Regions from separate parts of the Clostridium sp. ETTB3 genome, predicted to be linked through region 2. Evidence: a T-box and tRNA genes for the amino acid it is inferred to sense, from the RefSeq annotation. Region 2 holds a T-box; the other holds one or more tRNA genes.
The links. The T-box of region 2 lies ahead of gltX (glutamate--tRNA ligase). A T-box ahead of a tRNA ligase gene usually reads a tRNA of that ligase, here a tRNA-Glu.
Positions count from the first base shown of each region.

Region 1: it encodes a tRNA-Glu, which carries the amino acid that the T-box ahead of gltX (glutamate--tRNA ligase) is inferred to sense. The anticodon was not compared.

Region 1 covers NZ_CP199832.1:42,745-54,587, reverse strand. The annotation lists gene ACUN06_RS00240 (RNA-guided endonuclease InsQ/TnpB family protein) at 1-504, opposite strand, end outside; partial or broken gene ACUN06_RS00235 (IS607 family transposase) at 425-1,099, opposite strand; gene ACUN06_RS00230 (glutamate-5-semialdehyde dehydrogenase) at 1,393-2,637, opposite strand; gene proB (glutamate 5-kinase) at 2,655-3,449, opposite strand; gene ACUN06_RS00220 (YjiH family protein) at 3,756-5,138, shown strand; tRNA gene ACUN06_RS00215 (tRNA-Glu) at 5,265-5,339, opposite strand; gene ACUN06_RS00210 (ABC-ATPase domain-containing protein) at 5,414-7,102, opposite strand; gene ACUN06_RS00205 (DUF1836 domain-containing protein) at 7,106-7,678, opposite strand; gene trhA (PAQR family membrane homeostasis protein TrhA) at 7,899-8,546, shown strand; gene ACUN06_RS00195 (CCA tRNA nucleotidyltransferase) at 8,702-10,042, opposite strand; gene ACUN06_RS00190 (L,D-transpeptidase) at 10,169-11,377, opposite strand; tRNA gene ACUN06_RS00185 (tRNA-Arg) at 11,499-11,573, shown strand; gene ACUN06_RS00180 (Card1-like endonuclease domain-containing protein) at 11,674-11,843, shown strand, end outside.
Region 2 covers NZ_CP199832.1:300,546-312,388, forward strand. The annotation lists gene cimA (citramalate synthase) at 1-142, shown strand, start outside; gene leuC (3-isopropylmalate dehydratase large subunit) at 157-1,416, shown strand; gene leuD (3-isopropylmalate dehydratase small subunit) at 1,428-1,916, shown strand; gene leuB (3-isopropylmalate dehydrogenase) at 2,128-3,198, shown strand; gene ilvD (dihydroxy-acid dehydratase) at 3,363-5,021, shown strand; gene ilvB (biosynthetic-type acetolactate synthase large subunit) at 5,206-6,891, shown strand; gene ilvC (ketol-acid reductoisomerase) at 6,989-7,993, shown strand; gene ACUN06_RS01585 (NCS2 family permease) at 8,309-9,616, shown strand; T-box leader at 9,685-9,873, shown strand; gene gltX (glutamate--tRNA ligase) at 9,969-11,630, shown strand.

The DNA of each region.
Region 1 (11,843 bases), 260 kb from region 2:
TGCTTTCTTTGATACAGTTCCGCTAATAATTTTTGAGCCTATTGGAATGTAGCCATACTCCTTTAACCTTACGTTTTTTAATGTAGGTATCATTATTTTATGTCTATCCACTTTCCAATCGCCTTTATTATTCTTAGGAAAGTATAATTTAACATCACATTTATTTTTCTTTTTAAACTTAGGAAACTTAGCTTGACCTTTAAAAAACCTTTTATAAGCGATTTCGGCATTTTGTATAGCTTTTTTTCTAGCTTTAGAACCGCAATTATTTATCCAAGAGTATTCATCTAAAACTTTGATTTCATTATTTATATACTTATCAAAATCATTGGCACTCATAAACACCTGTTTCTTATCAATGAATCCATTTTTGTATTTAGTATATAGTTGATTGTTCGTTGATAAATATTCATTATATAGCCATCTACAAACTCCAATACTTTGATTGATTTTCTGTATTTGTTTTGTTGTTGGTTTTATCTCTACTTTGTAGGCTTTTAGCAATTTCTTCATCCCTTTCTATCTTTTTCTTATATTTTCTTAATCCGTAGATTCTACAACTAAAAACATGTAATATTGAAATTATATCTTGAGCTAATTCTTCTTACAGTGAAAGTAATTCGTTGTTTACAACTATTATTTTCACATTATATTTACTCAAAAATCGTTCAAACCAATCATATCCAAAACGAATAAATCTATCTTTATGAGTTACTATAATAGAATCAACTTTATTTTCCATTCATTCCTCAATAAGTTTATTCCATTTTCTATGATTGTAATTCAATCCACTACCTATATCTTCAATTATTTAATCTACTATTATTCCTTTGGAAGATGTAAAGTTTAAAAGAAATTCTATCTGATTTTTCAAATCATCTTTTTGCCAATTAGTAGAAACTCTAGTATAAATAACTGTCTTTCTATCATTATCAGAACCATTGATACCTTTAAACTCTAAATACTGTTCGTAAGTAAAATATCTTCTGTCTGTTAGTGTTCTTTTTACCTTTAATATGTTTTCTCTATCCCAACGTTGAAAGGTTTTTACACTCACTCCAAGTAATTCAGCAAAATCTTTTGGTTTGTAATTTGTTATGTGTTTACTGTTCATTAATATCACTCCTTGGGCACATATTAATACTTTTAAACACATTCATCAATATTTTAATTGACTATATATTCCTCCTTATATAATTATTATCTGAAACGCTATATTTACTTTGCTCATAGGAGTAAGTTCAAGCAACCAAATTAACAAGTAGGTAACTTCCACTAACTAAATCATAGATTTAGAGTGTCAGTTAAAATTTGGGCTTTCATATGAAACTCTCTATTCGCTTCACTCATAGGAGTAAGTTCAAGCAACCAAATTAAAATTTGGGCTTTCACTTATCTTATTTGGCCATTTCCATAAATAATATATTTAATAGTAGTTAGTTCTTTAAGCCCCATTGGTCCTCTTGCATGAAGCTTTTGAGTACTAATTCCTATTTCAGCACCAAATCCAAACTCTTCTCCATCTGTAAATCTAGTTGATGCATTTACATAAACAGCTGCTGCATCTACTTTTTGTAAGAACTTTTGAGAATTACCATAATCTTTAGTAATTATAGCTTCTGAATGTCCAGAACCATAATGATTAATAATATCAATTGCTTCATCAATATCATTTACAACTTTTACACCTATTATATAATCTAAATATTCATTATACCATTCTTCTTTATTTGCCTTTTTTATTGATGAATCATAAGCAATAGAAGATTTATCCCCTCTTATTTCTACATCCTTGTCTCTTAATGCTTTTAATATTATAGGCATAAAATCTTTAGCTATTTTTTCATGAACTAATAACTTTTCTGCTGCATTACATACTGAAGGTCTTGATGTTTTAGCATTTATAACTATATTTTTAGCCATTTCAAAATCTGCATATTCATCAACATATATATGACAATTTCCTGTTCCTGTCTCAATTACAGGAACTGTTGCATTTTTAACTACAGCTTGAATAAGTCCTGCTCCACCTCTTGGAATTAACACATCAATGTAGTCATTTAATTTCATCATTTCAGTTGCAACTTCCCTACTTGTATCTTCAATTAATTGAATTGAATCTTCTGGAAGCCCTACTGATTTAAGTCCTTCTCTTAATACTTTAACTATTGCTTTATTAGAATTAATAGCTTCACTTCCACCTCTTAAAATAACTGCATTACCCGCTTTAAAACAAAGTCCTGCTGCATCACTTGTTACGTTAGGTCTTGCTTCATATATTATTCCTATAACACCTAAAGGAACTCTCTTTTGTCCAATTTGAAGTCCATTTGGTCTTGTCCACATTCCTAATACCTCTCCTATTGGATCTGGTAATGCTACAACTTGTCTTAAACCATTTGACATGCCTTCTATTCTTTCCTCAGTTAATGCTAATCTATCTAACATAGATTTAGATGTACCCTTTTCCATTGATGCTTGTAAATCAATTTTATTAGCCTTAAGTATTTCTTCTTTATTATTAACTAAAGAATTAGCCATTGCATTTAATCCTTTATTTTTTTCTAATGTGCTTAAATTTGATAATATAAAAGAAACTTTTTTTGCTTTTTTACCCTTATTTATTAATTCATTCATTATTATAAAACTCCCTTCTATTTATTTTTTTTCATAAACAATGTTCCAACTTCTTTTCCTTCTACTATATCTATTAATAGTGATGGATTTTCCCCATTTGCTAATATCATGTTGCAATTTGCTGATATAGCTCTTTTAGCTGCAGTTAATTTTGTTGCCATTCCTCCAGTTCCAAGATTACTTCCTGCACCACCAGCACAAGCTTCTAATTCTGGTGTAATTTCTTCTACTGTTTTTATTAATTTTGAATTTGGATTTTTTCTTGGATCTGAGTCATAAAAACCATCTATATCAGATAATATAATTAATAAATCAGCACTAACTAATTCAGCAACTATTGCTGATAAGTTATCATTATCCCCAAATCTAACTATATTTTCAATTTCGTCTATAGCAACAGTATCATTTTCATTAACTATTGGTATAATTTTATTTTCTAATAAAGTTTCAAATGTATTTACAACATTTTCTCTTATATGATCATCTTCAACAACATCTCTTGTTAATAAAACTTGCCCAACAATATGGCTATATTCTCCAAAGAATTTACTATATATATGCATAAGTTCACATTGTCCTACAGCAGCAGCTGCTTGTTTTTCTTTTATACTCTTTGGTTTTTCTTTTAATTTAATCTTATTAACTCCAACACCAACTGCTCCAGATGAAACAAGAACAACTTCTTTTCCTGAATTCATTAAATCAGATAATACCCTTGTTAACTTTTCTATTCTTGTTAAGTTTATATTACCATTATCATAAGTAAGTGTTGATGTTCCTACTTTAATTACTATTCTATTACACCTTTTCATTTGCTCTCTATAGTTCAAACAGATCATCTCCTAAATCTTAATTTGTTATTTATATATTATAATTATCTTTATTAGTATTTACCATAAAAATTTCCTTTATATCTATATACAAATTTGCCTATTAAAATTATACGTGTCCATAAATTTGAATAAAAATTAAAACTTTTGAATAATTCTGTATAAAAATAAAAAATTATAAAGTTTTTCTAAATTTTTATGCATAAAATATGTTGATTTTTGATATCTTTGCATTTAGAATTAATGTAGTTTAATAATTAAAATTTTTTTGTTATAAAAGGAGAAAAAATGGAAGTTTCAAATTTAAAACCATTTGATAATGATAAAACTAAAGTTTCCTTAAAAGATAAGTTAAAATTCATTATTCCTTCTCTAATTGGTGTTTTATTGTTTATAATTCCAATAAAACATGAAGGCGATGTTACTATTCCAATAGCTATTTTTTCTGGAAAACTAGTAAATTTTCTTGGTGAATATTTAGTATACATAATTACCATAACACTGATTATTTCCGCTATATTTAGTTTTATAGCAACAGTTTTTAAGCCAAAATTTATAATAAATAATAAGCTTTTAAATTCACTATTTAGTACAACTTCAATTTGGTTAACTTCAAGAGTACTAGGTGGAATATTTGGATTACTTGTTACTCTTAATGTAGGACCTGAAATGATAATTAATAGTGATACTGGTGCTTTTGTATTACATGATCTTTTAACTGTATTATTTTCTATATTCTTATTTGCAGGATTATTCTTACCATTACTACTTAATTTTGGTTTATTAGAGTTTTTTGGTGCATTATTAACTAAAGTAATGAGACCAGTATTTAAATTACCTGGTCGTTCTTCAATTGACTGTATCACATCTTGGTTAGGTGATGGTACTTTAGGAATAATGCTAACTAGTAAACAATATGAAGATGGATTTTATACAGAAAGAGAAGCCGCTACTATAAGTACTACATTTTCAGCAGTTTCAATTACATTTAGTTTAGTTGTAATAAATACTGTTGGACTTGGAAATATGTTTGTTCCATTTTACTTAACTGTTAGTATTGCTGGTATAGTTGCTGCAATAATAATTCCAAGAATATATCCATTATCCAAAAAGAAAGATACATATTATAATGGAGAAAATAAAAAAATAGATGAATCTATTCCTAGTGGATATACATCTTTTTCATGGGGATATGAACAAGCTATAACAAAAGCAAGAAAAAATTCTAGCATAAAAGAATTCTTTACTGATGGTGCTAAAAATGTTTTAGAAATGTGGATTGGAGTCTTACCTGTTGTTATGTGTATGGCAACAATAGCACTTATAATAGCTAACTATACTCCAGTATTTAAAATCTTAGGAATACCTTTTATTCCTCTACTTCAATTATTACAAATACCTGAAGCTGCCCAAGCATCTCAAACATTAGTTGTTGGATTTGCTGATATGTTACTTCCTTCAGTTGTTGCTTCAACAACTATACAAAGTGAAATGACAAGATTTATAGTTGCTGCAGTTTCTGTAACTCAACTTATATATATGTCTGAAGTTGGTGGTGTTTTACTTGGTTCTAAGATTCCAATAAATATAAAAGAATTAATTATAATATTTATAGAAAGAACCTTAATAACTTTACCAGTTATAGTTTTAATTGCAAATTTTATATATTAAATATTTGGGGATGTCGCATTAAGAATAAATACTACAATATATTGTGTATAAAAGTTTTAGTGCGACAGCCCCTTTTTATAAAAAAAGGAGCAAACAAAAATTGTTTAACTCCAAAATCCTTGATAATGGTGACCTGTAGGGGAATCGAACCCCTGATTTCACCGTGAGAGGGTGACGTCTTTACCTCTTGACCAACAAGCCATATTGTTAATTTTTAACTTAACAATATTAATATTACCATATATCAAAAAAATATACTAGATATTTTTTCCATTTTATCTAATTTTTATTTTCCTATATCTATTATATGCACACATTATTTCTTGCTTTCTTACTATAGCAAAGCTTCCATATCCACCTTTAATATTTTCAATTCCAATAAGATTATTCTTTAATTCTTCAGTTATATTATCTGCAATTTGTGCTAAAGTTAAATTTTTTCCCATTAATTTATTTTCAGCATATTTCATAATTGCTCCAATTGTATTTAACTGTTCATTATCTACAATTTGTTCTACGGCTCTTAAATCTATATTTTCTTTATTAATAGAAATTCCATCCTTACCTAAAGTTTTAACCTTAACACCCTTTGGGCTACTTTCTATGGTCCCTTTAAGAATCACCCTATTAAAATCAATATCCACCTTTAAATTTTCATTTACATTAGTTATCCCTCTACTTAAAGCTTTTGCCTTTTTAGTAACTTCATAAGGTTCATAATTATCCATTTGAATTACTAAATCTGCAATATCAAAAAAGTCCCCTGAACTTCCTGCAACTAATATAGTTGATATTCCCTTTTGTTTATAAAGGCTTCTTGCTACATCAATAAATGGTGTTATAGGCTCTTTATCTTTAGATACAAGCTGTTGCATAACACTATCTCTAATCATAAAATTAGTAGCTGATGTATCTTCATCTATTAAAAATAATTTTGTTCCACTTTCAATACCCTCTATTATATTAGCTGCTTGTGATGTACTTCCACTTGCATTTTCAGTATAAAACTTCTTAGTATCTTTTCCATTTGGCAAATTATTAATGAATAAAGATATATCAGTCTTAGTTATTGCTCTTCCATCTTCTGCTCTAACTTTTAATGCAGTATTATCTGTTATGACAAATTCTCTTCCATCACCCTCAATGTGATTATATACTCCAAGCTCTAATGCCTTAAGCAATGTTGATTTTCCATGATAACCTCCACCAACTATTAATGTTATTCCTTCTGGTATTCCCATTCCTTTAATTAATCCTCTATTAGGTGTATTAAATTCTACCTCTAGCTCCTTAGGTGAAATAAACTTTTTACCATCTTTTAATGGTTTTTGAGAAATCCCACTTTCTCTTGGTAATATAGAATTATTTGCTATAAAGGCAATAAGTTTTTTATCTTTCAATTGTTTTCTTATAAATTCTTGATCTTCTAATAATTTTAATTTGTCATTTAAAGCTTTAATATTTATATTATTATAAATTAAAGTATTTTTAACTATATTAGGTATAATATTAAATAATATTTTTTCTAACTCTTTAGATAATACACTTCTTCCCCTTGCTGGAAATCCAACATAAAATCTAGCCTCTATTTTTTCATTATTTATTATTATTGAAGTTCTTTCTATTACTTGTTGAGAGCATTTACTTATTTCAATAAGTCCACTTTTACCTGAGCCAAATACTTTTTCTCCATACTTATATATATTTTTACTAAATAATCTAGTTAAAAAATCACAAATAGTAATTTTTTTATATTTTTCATCAAATAAATTTTTAGGAAAGTTATTATTACTATTTACTATAACTCTAATCCTTGATGGCGAAGCAAAAGGATCACCTTGAACATGATCTATACTTAAAATATAATCTTCAAAACTATATTGTCCTTCTAATGTCTTATAAGTTTTATATCCACGACCATCAATTTTTTCTAACTCTCTCTTTAAATCACTTAAGTTCTTCATATTTTACTTCCCTTCAGCAAAAAACTCATCAATTAATTTTTCACTCATTCTTCTATACATATTACTCATATTTACTAATGAACATAATAATAAAAAGTTTTTTTCAAACTCTCCATCAAAATTTTTATTTTCATCAACTTTATTGCTTATATTTTCAAATTTTGTAGAAACATCTATTTTAAAGCTTTTTTCATCATTATCACATTCCTCTAGAAAACTTGAATATAATTCTCTTAATGGATAATTTCCTTGCACAGATTTATTTATTATTTCATCTAAACATAATTTAATATCGTTTATTGATAATGCTCCCTTTAAATTATAAATTAAAGACATAAGTATAATATGTTCTTTTGAATATTTTTTATTTTTTATAGGTAATAAAAGCTTTCCTTTAGCATAATTATTAATCATTGTTTTTGTTAATATTTTTTCTTCATCATTTCTTTTTTGATTACTTAATTTAGATTCAAATAATTGAATTACTTGATCCATATATAAATCTATTTCTGGCACTTCTTCTAATTTAATATTACTTTCTAAAGATAAATTATTTAATATTTCTATTATATCCATAGCATCCTCCATATAGTTTTAAAAACTACTTATTATCACTATTATATTTTAATAATAATAGTATTTCCTAATATTTGCAAGAAAAACAGATGTATTTACTGATAATTTGCTTAAATCTACTTAAATTCACTTTGACTATAGTGAACAAATAGCAAATAATATTAATATAATAAAATGTAGTTTTTAAAACTACTTATTGAAATGAGAGGTGTTTATTTATATGTATAAAAAATTAAGAGAACCAATTAATTCTATAACTCATCTTGCTGGTGCTGGATTATCATTAATTGCTTTAATTGCCATGTTGCTTAAAGTAACATTCTCAGGTGGTCCTGCTATTTCAATATTATCTGTTACCATTTTTGGATTAAGTTTAATTCTTTTATATACAACTTCAGGAACTTATCATGGAATAGTATCAACTCAAAAAGTTATTTCATTTTTTCAAAAACTTGATCATTCAATGATTTTTATTTTAATTGCTGGTTCATATGCTCCATTTTGTTTAATAACAATTGGTGGTAAATTTGGATTTACAATGTTTACTGTAATGACTACTATTGCAATTTTAGGTATTGTATTTAAACTTTGTTGGTTTAATTGTCCTAGTTGGGTAGATAGTGCAATGTATATTGGAATGGGCTGGGCTGCATTATTTATGATTAAACCCTTATCAGCAATATTACCTGGAATAAGCTTATTTTGGTTAGTATTAGGTGGTATTTTTTATACTATAGGTGGAATAATTTATGCTACCAATTCTAAAAAATTGAAAATTGGTAATTGGGGCTTCCATGAAATATTTCATATATTCATATTGCTTGGTAGTTTAAGTCATTTCATATGTGTATATACTTATGTAATTTAATTTTTATAAAATATAAAAATTAAATTTAGCTACTATTAAATATGATTAATAATAAAAATTTAAAAATTATTTTATATAAAAATCCCTATAAAGTAAACTTCTTTAATACTTTACCTTATATGGATTTTTATCTTCTTACAACACTTTTACTATAATTAAAGAAAATTTTCTGCAATTGATAAAAGATTTTTTTTAGTATTTAAATTTTTATCATCAAGTACTTTTTCTAATAAAAATATTAATATTTCTCCAATAATTTTTCCTGGTTTAATATTTAAATGTGTCATTAAATCAGAACCAGTAACAGCTAAATCTTTTATATAAAGTGGTTCATTATTTTCAAGTATTAATTTTACTCTATTAGAAATATAATCAACCTTTTTTAAAAATGGAACTGGATCCCATAGTGCATTAATATCTGCTCTTTGAAGTTCAAAAAGAATAAATATATTTTTAGGTTCAACACGTCTTAATAATCTTTTTATTTCACCATCAGTTGGCATATAATTAACATCTAATACTAAATGATCATAAATAATCTTAGAAACTCTATCTATAGTATCATTATCAAACTTTAATCTTGATAATATCGGTTTACATATTATAGCGCCTTCTTTAGCATGCCCAGGAAAATAGCAGTGCCCATTAGGTAATTGTTTTAAGGTATTAAGTTTTCCAACATCATGAAAAAGTGCTGATAGCCTTAAAATTAAATCATTACTTGAGGTATTTTTTATTACATTTAAGGTATGATTAAAAACATCTCTATTATGATTATTACAAAGTGGAGTATATCCAACTAAACTATTAATTTCAGGAAGAATTATTTCTAAAATTCCTGTACCCCTAAGTAAGCTTAATCCTTCACAAGGATTGTTAGTAATTAATATCTTACATAATTCATCTCTAATTCTTTCAACACTTATATTTTTTATTAATTCATAATTTGCTTTTATAGCTAAATAAGTATCTTCTTCTATTTGAAATCCTAATTGGCAACTAAATCTAATTGCACGTAACATTCTTAATGCATCTTCTTGAAACCTTTTATTAGGATCTCCTACAGCTCTTATTACCTTATTTCTTATATCTTCTATTCCATTAAAATAATCTATTAAACCCTCTTTCTTATTATAAGCAAGAGCATTTACCGTAAAATCACGCCTTGATAAATCTTCTTTTATATTAAATACAAACTCAACTGATTCAGGGCGACGATTATCAATATATTTTCCTTCAGTTCTATAAGTAGTAACTTCTAAATTTTCATTATTTAATACTACTGTAACTGTTCCATGCTGTATTCCCGTTGGAATAGTTTTTTCAAATAATGATTGTGTTATGCTTGGTAATGCTGATGTAGTTATATCATAATCCTTAGGCATTAATCCCAACAATGAATCTCTAACACATCCCCCAACCATAAATGCCTCATAATTATTTTTATAAAAAGTATCAATAATAAATTGAACATTACTAGGTATATTAATAAACATGATAAATCATCCTTTAAATTAAATTTTCGTTATTATTATATTTTAACATAAATATTATTATAAAGGTTTATAACAATAAATTAGGACTAAAGTTAATTATTATTTATTAACTTTAATCCTTAAACTTTAATTAATTATTACCTTTGTTCCTGATTCTATATTATCATAAATCCACTTTGCATCTTCAGTTTTTAATCTTATGCAACCATGAGAAGCTGGTACTCCTAAAGTATAATCAACAACTTCACTTTGGTCCTTATTATAAGGAACAGAATGAAATAAATAATCTCCATAAAATTGAACCCAATACTTCCCACCTTGATTGTATTTATCTGAAAAAAACCATGCTCCACGTTCGCGTACATCAAATATTCCTGTTGGTGTTTTTTCAGATTCTATTCCTGTAGAACATTTAAAACTTTTAATTTTATCCCAATTATTTATTGAACCTTTATAAATATAAGTAATTTGATCTTTTAAATTTACATAAATTAAATTAGATGTTAAGCTTTCAATATTTAATGTATTAATGTTATTACTTGTTAATGATTGAAGTAACTTAGAAGATGCTGATATTGTTTCTTGTTTATTTTCATTAGAACTTATTGAAGTTAAATAGTTTTCTCTTGCTTCTGAAATTGAATTAATTTTTGCTTCTATATCTGTATCATTTACATCAATAATTGATGTATCTGCATCCTTTAGTAAATTTATTGCTTTAGTATAATAATCATCCTTTACTAATTCATCAGCTTGATTAAATAAACCTTCTTTATATTCATTAACATATTGTTTTATGTACTTATTTGCTTTATTTGCATATTTTGATGTAGAAGGAATTTTCTTTAAATAATCAATTCCCTCCTTAAGGTTTCCATTATTATAACTATCTACTCCTAATAATAAAATGGCTTTATAATCTGATTCAGTTTGTACAACATAATTTTTATCTAATGAAATTATAAGTTTATTTATAGATGAATTTATAATATTATAACTTTTTATTTCATTAAAAACTATTAATGCCTTTTCTTTTTCTTCATTACTTTCTAATAAACTTTGACATATATTATTAACTACTTCACTAAAATAAGCATTTAAATCATTATTTAATTTCTTTTTCTTTAATTTTAAATAAATACTATCATTATTAATAATTTTTTTAGCTTCAGTAAAATCACAACTATTAAATTTTGAATAAAAATTATTTACGATTGATAAATATTTATAATCTACATAGAAATTTAAAATGACTACCAATAGCAATACAGAACAGGATATAGCAAAAATTTTAAAAACATCCTTATTTTTATTCTTCTTAAATAAATTATCCACATTTATTCCTCCTTATAGTTATTAATAATAATTGACTAATTTTACTGTTTTTAAACCTATTAAAGCATTTATTTCTTGAAAAATTTATTTATTTGTGTTAACATAGTGTTGTTAATAATTTGGAGCGTTAGTTAAACGGATATAACATGCCGCTACGGACGGCACATTAAGGGTTCGATTCCTTTACGCTCTGCCATGAAAGAACTATTGATTTTCAATGGTTCTTTTTTTATTTATAAAAAATCATTTTATTTGGAAAACTATTAATATAGTTTTAATAAAGAGGTATTAAAAGTATGATTGATATTTTAATAAGTCAAGTAGATGAACATAATGAAAGTAATATATTAGCAACAAAAGAACTAAATCCAGAAATTATCTATTTTATAAAGGATAAATCATGCAATAATAAAGCTGATACATTAAAAAAATATTATGAAAGAAATTTTAAAAATATAAAATTAAA
Region 2 (11,843 bases):
TGAAAGTACTGATGGAAATGAAAGTTGGAGTACCGTTGGAGTGTCTAAAGATGTGATTCAGGCAAGTTGGATTGCTTTAGTAGATTCAATGGAATATAAACTTATAAAGGATATTGAAAGAAAAGCAAAAGCGTATTTTTAAAGGGGGAAATTTTTATGGCAATGACAATGACTCAAAAAATATTAGCTGCTCATGCTGGTTTAGAAAGTGTGAAGGCAGGACAATTAATTGAAGCAAATTTAGATTTAGTATTGGGGAATGATATTACCTCACCAGTTGCAGTGAAAGAATTTGAAAAGTTTGGAGTTAAAGATGTATTTGATAAGGAAAAGATAGCAATAGTACCAGATCATTTTACTCCAAATAAGGATATAAAGGCAGCAGAGCAATGCAAGTTTATTAGGGAGTTCTCAAGAGAAAAAGAAATAGTTAACTTTTTTGAAATTGGAGAAATGGGAATTGAGCATTGTTTATTACCAGAAAAAGGATTAGTGGTTGCTGGGGATGTTGTTATAGGAGCTGATTCTCATACTTGCACATATGGGGCATTAGGAGCTTTTTCAACAGGAATAGGTTCTACAGATATGGCTGCTGGAATGGCAACAGGTAAGTGTTGGTTTAAGGTTCCTTCAGCATTAAAGTTTGTATTAAAAGGAAAACCAGCAAAATGGGTAAGTGGTAAGGATATAATCCTTCATATCATAGGAATGATTGGTGTTGATGGAGCATTATACAAATCTATGGAATTTGTAGGAGATGGATTAAATTATTTATCAATGGATGATAGATTTACAATGGCAAATATGGCTATTGAAGCAGGTGGAAAAAATGGAATTTTCCCAGTTGATGAAAAAACTATTGAGTATTTAAAGGAACATGGTAAGAAGGAATGGAGAGTATATGGAGCTGATGAAGATGCAGAATATGATGAAGTTCATGAAATAGACCTATCTTCTTTAAGACCAACAGTATCATTTCCACACTTACCTGATAATACAAGGACAATTGATGAAGTTGGAGATGTAGAAATTGATCAAGCTGTTATAGGTTCTTGCACAAATGGAAGAATTTCAGACTTAAGAGTGGCAAGAGATATTCTTAAGGGAAAAAAGGTAAATAAAAAAGTTAGATGTTTAGTATTTCCAGGAACTCAAAGGATTTATTTACAAGCATTAGAAGAAGGAATAATAAAAGATTTAATAGAAGCAGGTGCAGTTGTTTCAACTCCAACTTGTGGGCCATGTTTAGGTGGACATATGGGGATATTAGCTAAAGGTGAAAGAGCAATTTCAACAACAAATAGAAATTTTGTTGGAAGAATGGGGCATGTTGAGTCAGAAGTTTATTTATCTAGTCCAGCGGTTGCAGCAGCTTCAGCAATAACAGGAAAAATAACTAATCCAGAAACACTTTAAGGGGGGTAAATATGGAAGTAACAGGAAAAGTTTTTAAATATGGGGATAATGTAGATACAGATGTAATAATACCAGCAAGATATCTAAATACATCAGATCCAAAGGAATTAGCAAGTCATTGTATGGAAGATATAGATTTAAATTTTTCTAAGAAGGTTAAGAAGGGAGATATAATTGTTGCAAATAAAAACTTTGGATGTGGTTCATCTAGAGAGCATGCACCAATAGCAATAAAAGAAAGTGGAATTAGTTGTGTTATAGCATCCACATTTGCAAGAATTTTTTACAGAAATGCAATTAATATTGGATTGCCAATTTTAGAATGTGATGAAGCAGTTAAGAATATTGATGCTAATGATGAATTAGAAGTTAATTTCGATACAGGATTAATTAAAAATTTAACTAAAAATGAGCAGTATCAAGGAGAAGCCTTTCCAGAATTCATGCAAAATATAATAAATAATAATGGGCTTATAGGATACATTAGGAACAAGGGATAGCTAGGAGATTAGTAAGTGACAAGTGGCAAGTGGCAAGTGACAAGTGGCAAGTTGAGGAGGAAACTCCTTGGGGAGTTTCTGAAAAATATATTTATTAAATTCAGGTTAAGATGAATTTACACCTAAACTTGTAATTTGTAACTTGAAACTGAAAGAGAACTTGTCACTTGTAACTTGTAACTTGAAACTGAAAAAACGGGGGGTTATAAATATGAATTATAATATAGCAGTTATACCAGGGGATGGAATAGGTCCAGAGGTTATAGACGAATCAATAAAGGTTTTAAATAAGATTGGGGAAAAGTATAATCATACATTTGAATTTGAATTTTTACAAGCTGGAGGTTGTGCAATAGATTCTATGGGAACGCCACTTCCAGAAAAAACTTTAGAAAGATGTAAAGAAAGTGATGCTGTTCTTTTAGGAGCAGTTGGAGGTATTAAGTGGGATAATCCTAATGCAAAGATAAGGCCAGAACAAGCATTATTAGGATTAAGAGGTGGATTAAATTTATATTGTAATTTAAGACCAGCTCTTTTATATAAACCATTAAAGGAGGCATCTCCATTAAAAGACAGCATAATTGGTGATGGAATAGATATTTGTGTTGTAAGAGAACTTACTGGAGGAATTTACTTTGGTGAAAGAGGTAGGGAAGTAGTTGATAGAGTTATTTCTGCTTATGATACAGAAAGATATAACATAAATGAAATTAAAAGAATAGTTAAAATTGGTTTTGAAACAGCAATGAAGAGAAATAAAAAATTAACTAGTGTTGATAAGGCTAATATATTGGAAAGTTCAAGATTATGGAGAAGTGTTGTTGAGGAAATGTCTAAAGAATATCCTGAAGTTGAAGTAAATCATTTATATATTGACAATGCATCAATGCAATTAGTAAGAGACCCTAAACAATTTGATGTAATTGTTACTTCAAATATGTTTGGTGATATTTTGTCTGATGAAGCTTCAATGATTACTGGTTCAATAGGAATGCTTCCTTCAGCATCATTAGGAGAAGGTACATTAGGCATGTATGAGCCAATTCATGGTTCAGCTCCTAATATTGCAGGAAAAGGAATAGCCAATCCATTAGCAACAATTCTTTCAACTGCAATGATGTTAAGATATAGCTTTAATTTAGAACAAGAAGCAAGGGATATTGAAGATGCAGTAATTAAAGTATTAGAAGAAGGGTATAGAACTGGAGATATAAAAAGTAAAGGAACTACACTTGTTGGAACAAAAGAAATGGGACAACTTGTTGTAGAAAAAATTTAAGATAGTTAGGAATTAGTAGTGAGTAGTTAGGAGTTTTAGAAAATATAAATTTAAGGGGATGTCGCATTAAGAATAAATACTACAATATATTGTGTATAAAATTTTTAGTGCGACATCCCCATCCTAAACTACAAACTATAAACTAAACCATAGAGGTGATATAAATGAGAAGTGATGTAGTTAAGAAGGGAGTTGCAAAGGCTCCTCATAGAGCTTTGTTTAAAGCATCAGGATTAACTGATGAAGAAATAAATAAGCCTTTAATAGGAATTGTAACATCTCAAAATGATATAATTCCTGGACATATTAACTTAGATAAGATTGTTGAAGCTGTTAAAAAGGGAGTATTAATGGCAGGAGGAACTCCATTAGTATTTCCAACTATAGGTGTATGTGATGGAATTGCAATGGGACATGAAGGAATGAAATATTCACTTGTAACAAGGGAACTAATTGCTGATTCTGTTGAATGTATGGCAAATGCTCATGCTTTTGATGCTTTAGTATTTATACCAAACTGTGACAAGATAGTTCCAGGTATGGTTATGGCGGCATTAAGAGTAAATGTTCCATCAGTAATGGTTAGTGGTGGACCTATGTTAGCAGGGAAATTTAAAGGTAAGGAAGTATCTTTATCAACAATGTTTGAAGCAGTTGGATCAGTTGAAAGTGGCTTAATGCTTGAATCTGATTTAGCAGAATTAGAAGAAAAGGCATGCCCTACATGTGGTTCATGTTCAGGGATGTTTACAGCAAATTCTATGAATTGCTTATGTGAAGTTTTAGGTTTAGCATTACCTGGTAATGGGACAATTCCTGCTGTTTATTCTGAAAGAATAAGACTTGCTAAATATGCAGGTATGGCTGTAATGAATTTATTAGAAAAAGATATTAAGCCAAGAGATATAGTAACAAAGGATTCTATTAAAAATGCATTAACAGTAGATATGGCACTTGGATGTTCAACAAATAGTGTTCTTCATTTAACTGCTATTGCAAATGAGGCTAAAATTCCAATGAATCTTGATATTATAAATGAAATGTCAGCTAAGGTACCAAATCTTTGTAAATTAGCACCAGCATCTGATACACATATTGAAGATTTATATGCAGCTGGTGGAATTAAAGCTGTAATGAGTGAATTAAATAAAAAGAATTTATTAAATTTAAATTGTATTACTGCAACTGGTAAAACTGTTGAGGAAAATATTAAAGATGCTAAGGTTTTAGATTATTCAGTAATAAAACATATAGAAGAACCATATAGCCAAACTGGTGGTATAGCAATATTAAAAGGAAATTTAGCTCCAGATGGCGCAGTTGTTAAAAGATCAGCAGTTTTAAAGGAAATGCTTACACATAAAGGACCAGCTAAGGTTTTTGATTCTGAGGAAGAAGCTATAGAAGCTATTTTAGGAAAGAAAATTGTAAAAGGTGATGTTGTAGTTATTAGATATGAGGGTCCAAAGGGTGGGCCAGGAATGAGAGAAATGTTATCACCAACTTCTGCAATTTGTGGAATGGGACTTGATTCATGCGTTGCACTTATTACTGATGGAAGATTTAGTGGGGCAACTAAAGGAGCAGCAATAGGACATGTTTCTCCAGAAGCAGCTGATGGTGGAAATATTGCTTTAGTACAAGATGGAGATATTATTTCTATTGATATTTCAAATGGAAATTTAGATTTACTTGTAACAGATGAGGAATTAGCTAAGCGTAAAGAAAATTTAAAGCCATTTGAACCAAAGGTTAAAGAAGGCTATTTATCAAGATATGCTAGGTTAGTAAGCTCTGCAAGTAGTGGAGCAGTGTTTAGATAGTGGATAGTTAAGTGACAAGTGACAAGTTTCAAGTGACAAGTTAAGGAGGAAACTCCTTGGGGAGTTTCTGAAAAATATATTTATTAAATTCAGCCTAAGCTGAATTTATACCTAAACTTGCCACTTGTCACTGAATAAGCTTGTCACTGAATAAGCTTGTCACTAAAAAATGGGGGTGTTTTAAATGTTACTGACAGGTGCTGAAATTCTTGTTAAGTCTTTATTAAATCAGGGTGTTGATACTGTTTTTGGATATCCTGGGGGGGCTGTTTTAAATATATATGATTATTTATACAAATATAAAGAGCAAATAAAGCATTATTTAACTTGCCATGAGCAGGGAGCAGCACATGCAGCAGATGGATATGCAAGATCTTCAGGTAAGGTTGGAGTATGTATTGCAACATCTGGACCAGGTGCAACAAACCTTGTAACTGGTATTGCAACGGCATATATGGATTCAGTTCCTTTAGTTGCAATAACAGGAAATGTTCAAAAGAGTTTGCTTGGAAGGGACAGTTTCCAAGAGGTTGATATTACAGGAATAACAATGCCAATTACAAAACACAATTTTATTGTTAAGGATATTAATAATTTAGAAGAAACTATTAGAAAGGCATTTTATATTGCAAAGGAAGGAAGGCCAGGACCGGTATTAATAGATATTCCAAAGGATATAACATCTGATAAGACGGAATATAAGGGATTAAGTCCATTACCAGTTGAGCCAAAAAGTAAGCATATTACTGTTACTTCATTAAATGAGGCAGCTAAGTATATTAATGATTCAGAAAAACCTCTTATTTATGCAGGGGGAGGAGTTATAAACTCAGATGCTACTGAAGAATTAATTAATTTTGCAGAAAAGATAAATGCACCAGTTGCAACAACATTAATGTGTAGAGGTGCAATTCCTTCAGAACATAGATTAAGTACAGGAATGATAGGAATGCATGGAAGTAATGCATCAAATATTTTAGCAACTAAATGTGATTTAATAATTGCTCTTGGGGCAAGATTTAGTGATAGGGTAATTAGTGATAAGGAATTTATAAATAATGCTAAAATTATTCAAATAGATGTTGATCCAGCAGAAATTAATAAGAATGTAAGGGTTGATTCATTTATTATTGGAGATATTAAAGTTGCATTACAAAAATTAATGCCATTAATAAATGAAAAAAGAAATGAAAATTGGTTAAAAACTGTGGAAGAATTAAAGCTTTTATCTATTACTAAAAATAATAGTGATGATGGTGAACAATTAACACCTAGATTTTTATTTGAAAAGCTTAGTTCTTTAGATGATGGCAGTTTTGTCATGACAACAGAAGTTGGACAGCATCAAATGTGGACAGCACAATATTTTAATTTTAAAACTCCAAGAACATTAATTTCATCAGGTGGTCTTGGAACCATGGGATTTGGATTAGGAGCAGCAATTGGAGTAAAAGTTGCTAGTCCAAATAAAATTGTATTTAATATTGCTGGTGATGGAAGCTTTGGAATGAACTGCAATGAATTTGCAACAGCTGTTAAGTATAATATTCCAATTAAAATTATTGTTATGAATAATAATGCATTGGGTATGGTTAGACAGTGGCAAAGTTTATTTTATGAAGCAAGATATTCTCAAACTACATTAGATAGGGCAACTGATTTTGTTAAGCTTGCAGAAGCTTTTGGAGGAGTTGGATTTAGAGTAGAAAAAAGAGATGAACTTGATGGTGTATTAAAGGAAGCTTTATCTGTAAATAGGCCAGTAATAATAGATTATAAAATTGATAGTGATAAGAAGGTATTTCCGATGGTTGCTCCAGGGGCACCAATTCATCAAATTATTAATGAAGAAGATTTAGAAGGAAAATAAAAAAACAGCAATTAAATAGTTAATTTAAATTTCTATCAAAATATGAATGGTAGTAAATTTTTATAGATAAAAAATAAATAAGTCGGGGGTATTAAATATGGCAAAAATGTTTTATGAAAAGGACACAAATTTAGGGTTATTAAAAGGGAAAAAGGTTGCAGTTATTGGTTATGGTAGCCAAGGACATGCACATGCATTAAATCTTCATGAAAGTGGAGTTGATGTAGTTGTTGGATTATATGAAGGCAGTAAGTCTTGGGATAGGGTTAAGGAAGCTGGCTTAGAAGTTGCTACAGTTGCAAATGCAGTTAAGTCTTCAGATGTAGTTATGGTTTTAGTACCAGATGAAAAGCAAGCTAAATTATATAAGGAAGAAATAGCTCCATATTTAGAAGAGGGAAATGCTTTAGCATTTGCTCATGGGTTTAACATTCATTATGGACAAATTGTTCCACCAGCTAATGTTGATGTATTTATGGTTGCACCAAAGGGACCAGGACATATGGTAAGAAGAACTTATACAGAAGGTTCAGGAGTTCCTTGCTTAATAGCGGTTCAACAAGATTATACTGGAAATGCTAAAGAAGTTGCATTAGCTTATTCTAATGGTATTGGTGGAGCTAGAGCAGGTGTATTAGAAACTACTTTTAAGGATGAAACTGAAACAGATTTATTTGGTGAACAAGCTGTTCTTTGTGGTGGAGTTACTGCACTTATAAAGGCTGGCTTTGAAACTTTAGTAGAAGCAGGGTATGCTCCTGAAAATGCTTATTTTGAATGTTTACATGAAATGAAACTTATTGTTGATTTAATGTATCAAGGTGGTATGGCTGCAATGAGATATTCTATTTCAGATACTGCTGAATATGGTGATTATGTAACTGGTAGCAGAATAGTTACTGATGAAACAAAGAAGGAAATGAAGAAAGTATTAACTGAAATTCAAGATGGTACATTTGCTAGAAACTGGTTAATGGAAAATCAAGTAGGAAGACCTCAATTTAATGCAATGAGAAGAATGGAAGCAGAACACCCAATTGAAAAGGTTGGTAAAGAGTTAAGAGAAATGATGTCTTGGATTGATACTAAGAATTTAGATTAATTAATTATTTATATAAATTTATAATTTTATTAGTTATAAGGGGAATATCTTTTAAGGTATTCCTTTTATTAGTTTATTTATTAGTTTATTTAATAGTTTACTTTAGAAAAAGGTTAATAAACAAAAACACGAACAATATTTTTTAAAAGTAATTAAAAATATAAAAAAATAATAAAAAACATGGACAAATATTAAAAAATATATTATATTATTCATATAATTTGTTTGTTAATAATATTAATTATGTAAACATTGAATTATATTTGTTGATTTTATGGGAGGAGATATATTGCAAAATAATGAGGGGGTAATTAAGTGATAAATTTAATATCTAAGTATTTTAATTTTCAAGAAAAGGATACTAACTTGAAAACAGAAACAGTAGCAGGAGTAACAACATTTTTAACAATGGCATATGCATTATTTTTAATTCCTAGTGTTTTAGGTGATGCAGGAATGCCAGAAAAAAGTGTGTTTGCTGCAACAGCATTGGCAGCTGCAATTGGGACTTTTATTATGGGGATATTTGCAAAGTTTCCAATGGGATTAGCGCCAGGGGTTGGATTAAATGCTTTCTTTACATATAGTGTTTGTATAGGAATGGATATTCCATGGCAAACAGCATTATCAGGTGTATTAGCATCTGGAATTATATTTTTAATAGTGTCAATTACAGGAATAAGAGAAATAGTTATAAAAGCAATACCAACAAATTTAAAATTTGCTGTAAGTGCAGGAATTGGATTGTTTATAGCTTTTATTGGATTAAAGAATGCTGGAATAGTTGTGGCAAATGAATCAACATTTGTAGGTCTTGGAGATTTAACAAATCCAACAGTATTACTTTCTGTATTTGGTCTTATTGTAATAGCAATATTAATGGTTAGAGGGTCTAATATAGCAATATTTATTGGTATGGTAGCAACGGTAATTGTAGGAATGATTTTTGGTTTAATAAATTTTCCAGATAAAATAATATCAATGCCACCATCAATTGCACCTACATTTGGAGTTGCAATTAAAAATATAGGAAATATATTTAATCCTCAAATGATATTAGTTATATTTACATTTTTATTTATGGATTTTTTTGATACAGCAGGGACAATGGTTGCAGTTGGGTCTAAGATTGGATTATTAAAAAATGATGGATCAATTGAAGGTGGTTCTAAAGCATTATTATCAGATTCAGTTGCTACTTGTATAGGAGCAATATTTGGGACTACTAATACAACTTCTTATGTTGAATCATTATCAGGAGTAGCAGTGGGAGCAAAAACAGGATTTTCAAGTGTTGTAGTAGGAATTTTATTTTTAATTTCATTATTTTTCTCACCATTACTTACAGTAATTACTTCAGCAGTAACTGCACCAGCTCTTATTATAGTTGGGTCATTAATGTGTAGTAGTCTTAAGGAAATTGAATGGGATAAACCAGAAGTTTCAATATCATCATTTTTAACTGTAATATTAATGCCATTAACTTATAGCATTGGGGAGGGAATAGCATGTGGATTTTTAGCATATGTAGTCCTTATGTCTTTTAAGGGAAAAGTTAAAAAGGTTCATCCAGTTATGTATGTTTTATCAGGATTATTTATAATATATTTTGCAGTAAGATAATGAATAAAACTTTACAATAATAATTGCAGTCTGTATAATTAACTTGTAATTTGTTAAAACTAATACAGTAGATTGCATTGAAGAGGAGCAGTAAATAAAATTTTAACTTAAAGCGATTTAGGGATGGTGTAAGCCTAAAATTTAAAACTATTGAAGGAAACCTTGGAGCAATAAAAATTAATAAGTATTTGAGTGGGTTAATAATTTATATTAACCAATTTAGGTGGTAACGCGGAATATAAGTTTTCGTCCTAATAATATTTGGGATGGAAACTTTTTTATTTGGATATAAATGGGTGTACCTCCGTGGAACAACCATTTTTTATATATTATATATAAAGGAGCATTAAATATGGCGTTTGAAAAATTAGCTGAAATAATATTCCCTAATGTTGAACATGATAGAGAATATTATATAGCAAAATACCCAAAAAGAAACTTAAAAGAAGGTGCTAGAGTAACTAGATATGCACCATCACCAACAGGATTTCAACATATAGGTGGAGTTTTTGCTGCATTAATCAATGAAAGATTAGCAAGCCAAAGTGAAGGAGTTTTTTATTTAAGAATAGAAGATACAGACCAAAAGAGAGAAGTTGAAGGTGCTATTGAAGATACAATTGAAACTATGCACAATTTTGGAATGGACTTTAGCGAAGGAATGACTGGTCAAGAAACTTCAAAAGGTGAATATGGCCCATACAGACAAAGTGAAAGAGCTGAAATATACAGAACTTTTGCTAAAGATTTATTATTAAAAGGTTTAGCATATCCAGATTTTTGTACTCCAGAAGAATTAGCTGCTTTAAGAGAAGAGCAAATAGCTAATAAGATAACTCCAGGATACTATGGAGAATATGCTAAATATAGAAATATTACTGAAGAAGAAGCTATTGAAAGAATAAACAATGGTGAAACTTATATTTTAAGATTAAAATCACCAGGAAATATTGAAAATAGAGTAGAATTCCACGATTTAATAAAGGGAGATATATCTTTCCCAGAAAATAATCAAGATGTAGTTTTAATAAAAGGAGATGGGCTTCCAACATATCACTTTGCACATGCAATAGATGATTATTTAATGAGAACTACAGATGTAATAAGAGGAGAAGAGTGGTTATCATCACTTCCAATACACGTTCAATTATTTGAAGTATTAGGATTTGAAAGACCAAACTATGCTCATATTCCAACAATAATGAAACAAGAAGGTGGATCTAAGAGAAAGCTTTCTAAGAGAAAAGATGCTGAAGCAGCTGTTTCTTATTATAATGAAGTTGGATATCCAGTAGTATGTGTTATTGAATACTTATTAAACATAGTAAATTCAAGTTATGAAGAATGGAGAGCAGAAAATCCAATTGCTGATTATCATGAATTCCATGTTGCTTTAGAAAAAATGAGTAAGAGCGGAGCATTATTTGATTTAGTTAAATTAAATGACGTTTCTAAAGATGTTATAGCTAGAATGCCAGCAGATAAAGTATATGAACAATATACTGCATGGGCTAAACAATATGATGAAGAAATGTATAACTTAGTAACTTCAAATGAAGCTATGGCAAGAGAAATATTTAATATAGATAAAGAAGGTCCAAAACCAAGAAAAGACTTTGCAAAGTGGGATGAAGTTAAGGATAAGATATTCTATTTCTTTGATGAATTATTCTATAATGAAACTGCAGAGCAGGTTGAGTTACCAAAAACTTTATTATTAGAAAATGCTAAAGCTATAATTGAAGAATATGCTAAAAAGTTTACTTTTAATATAGGAAGTCAAGAAAACTGGTTTGAAGAATTAAAAGTAATTGGAGCAGAACTTGGATATTGTGCAAATAGAAAAGAATTTAAGGCTAACCCAGAAGCTTATAAGGGAATGATTTCTGATGTTGCAGGTGCAGTAAGAAGTGCATTATCACATAGAACAAATACTCCAGATCTTTATACTATAATGCAAATTATAGGAGAAGAAAAGGTTAGAGAAAGATTTAATAGATTTTTAGAGTTATAAAAATTAAAAGATTTTTAACTAGAAAAAATGCTATATTTTATCTATAAGAAAAAAGAGCTGTATTTAGATTATAGAATTAGTCTAAATACAGTATTTTTTATGATTAGATTAGTAAAAAATAAAGTTATAAAATTATAGAAAAAAATGTGCTTTTTTTCATTATTTTAATTTAAATTCACAACTTGGTCCAAAATGAAATTAATACAAGGTATT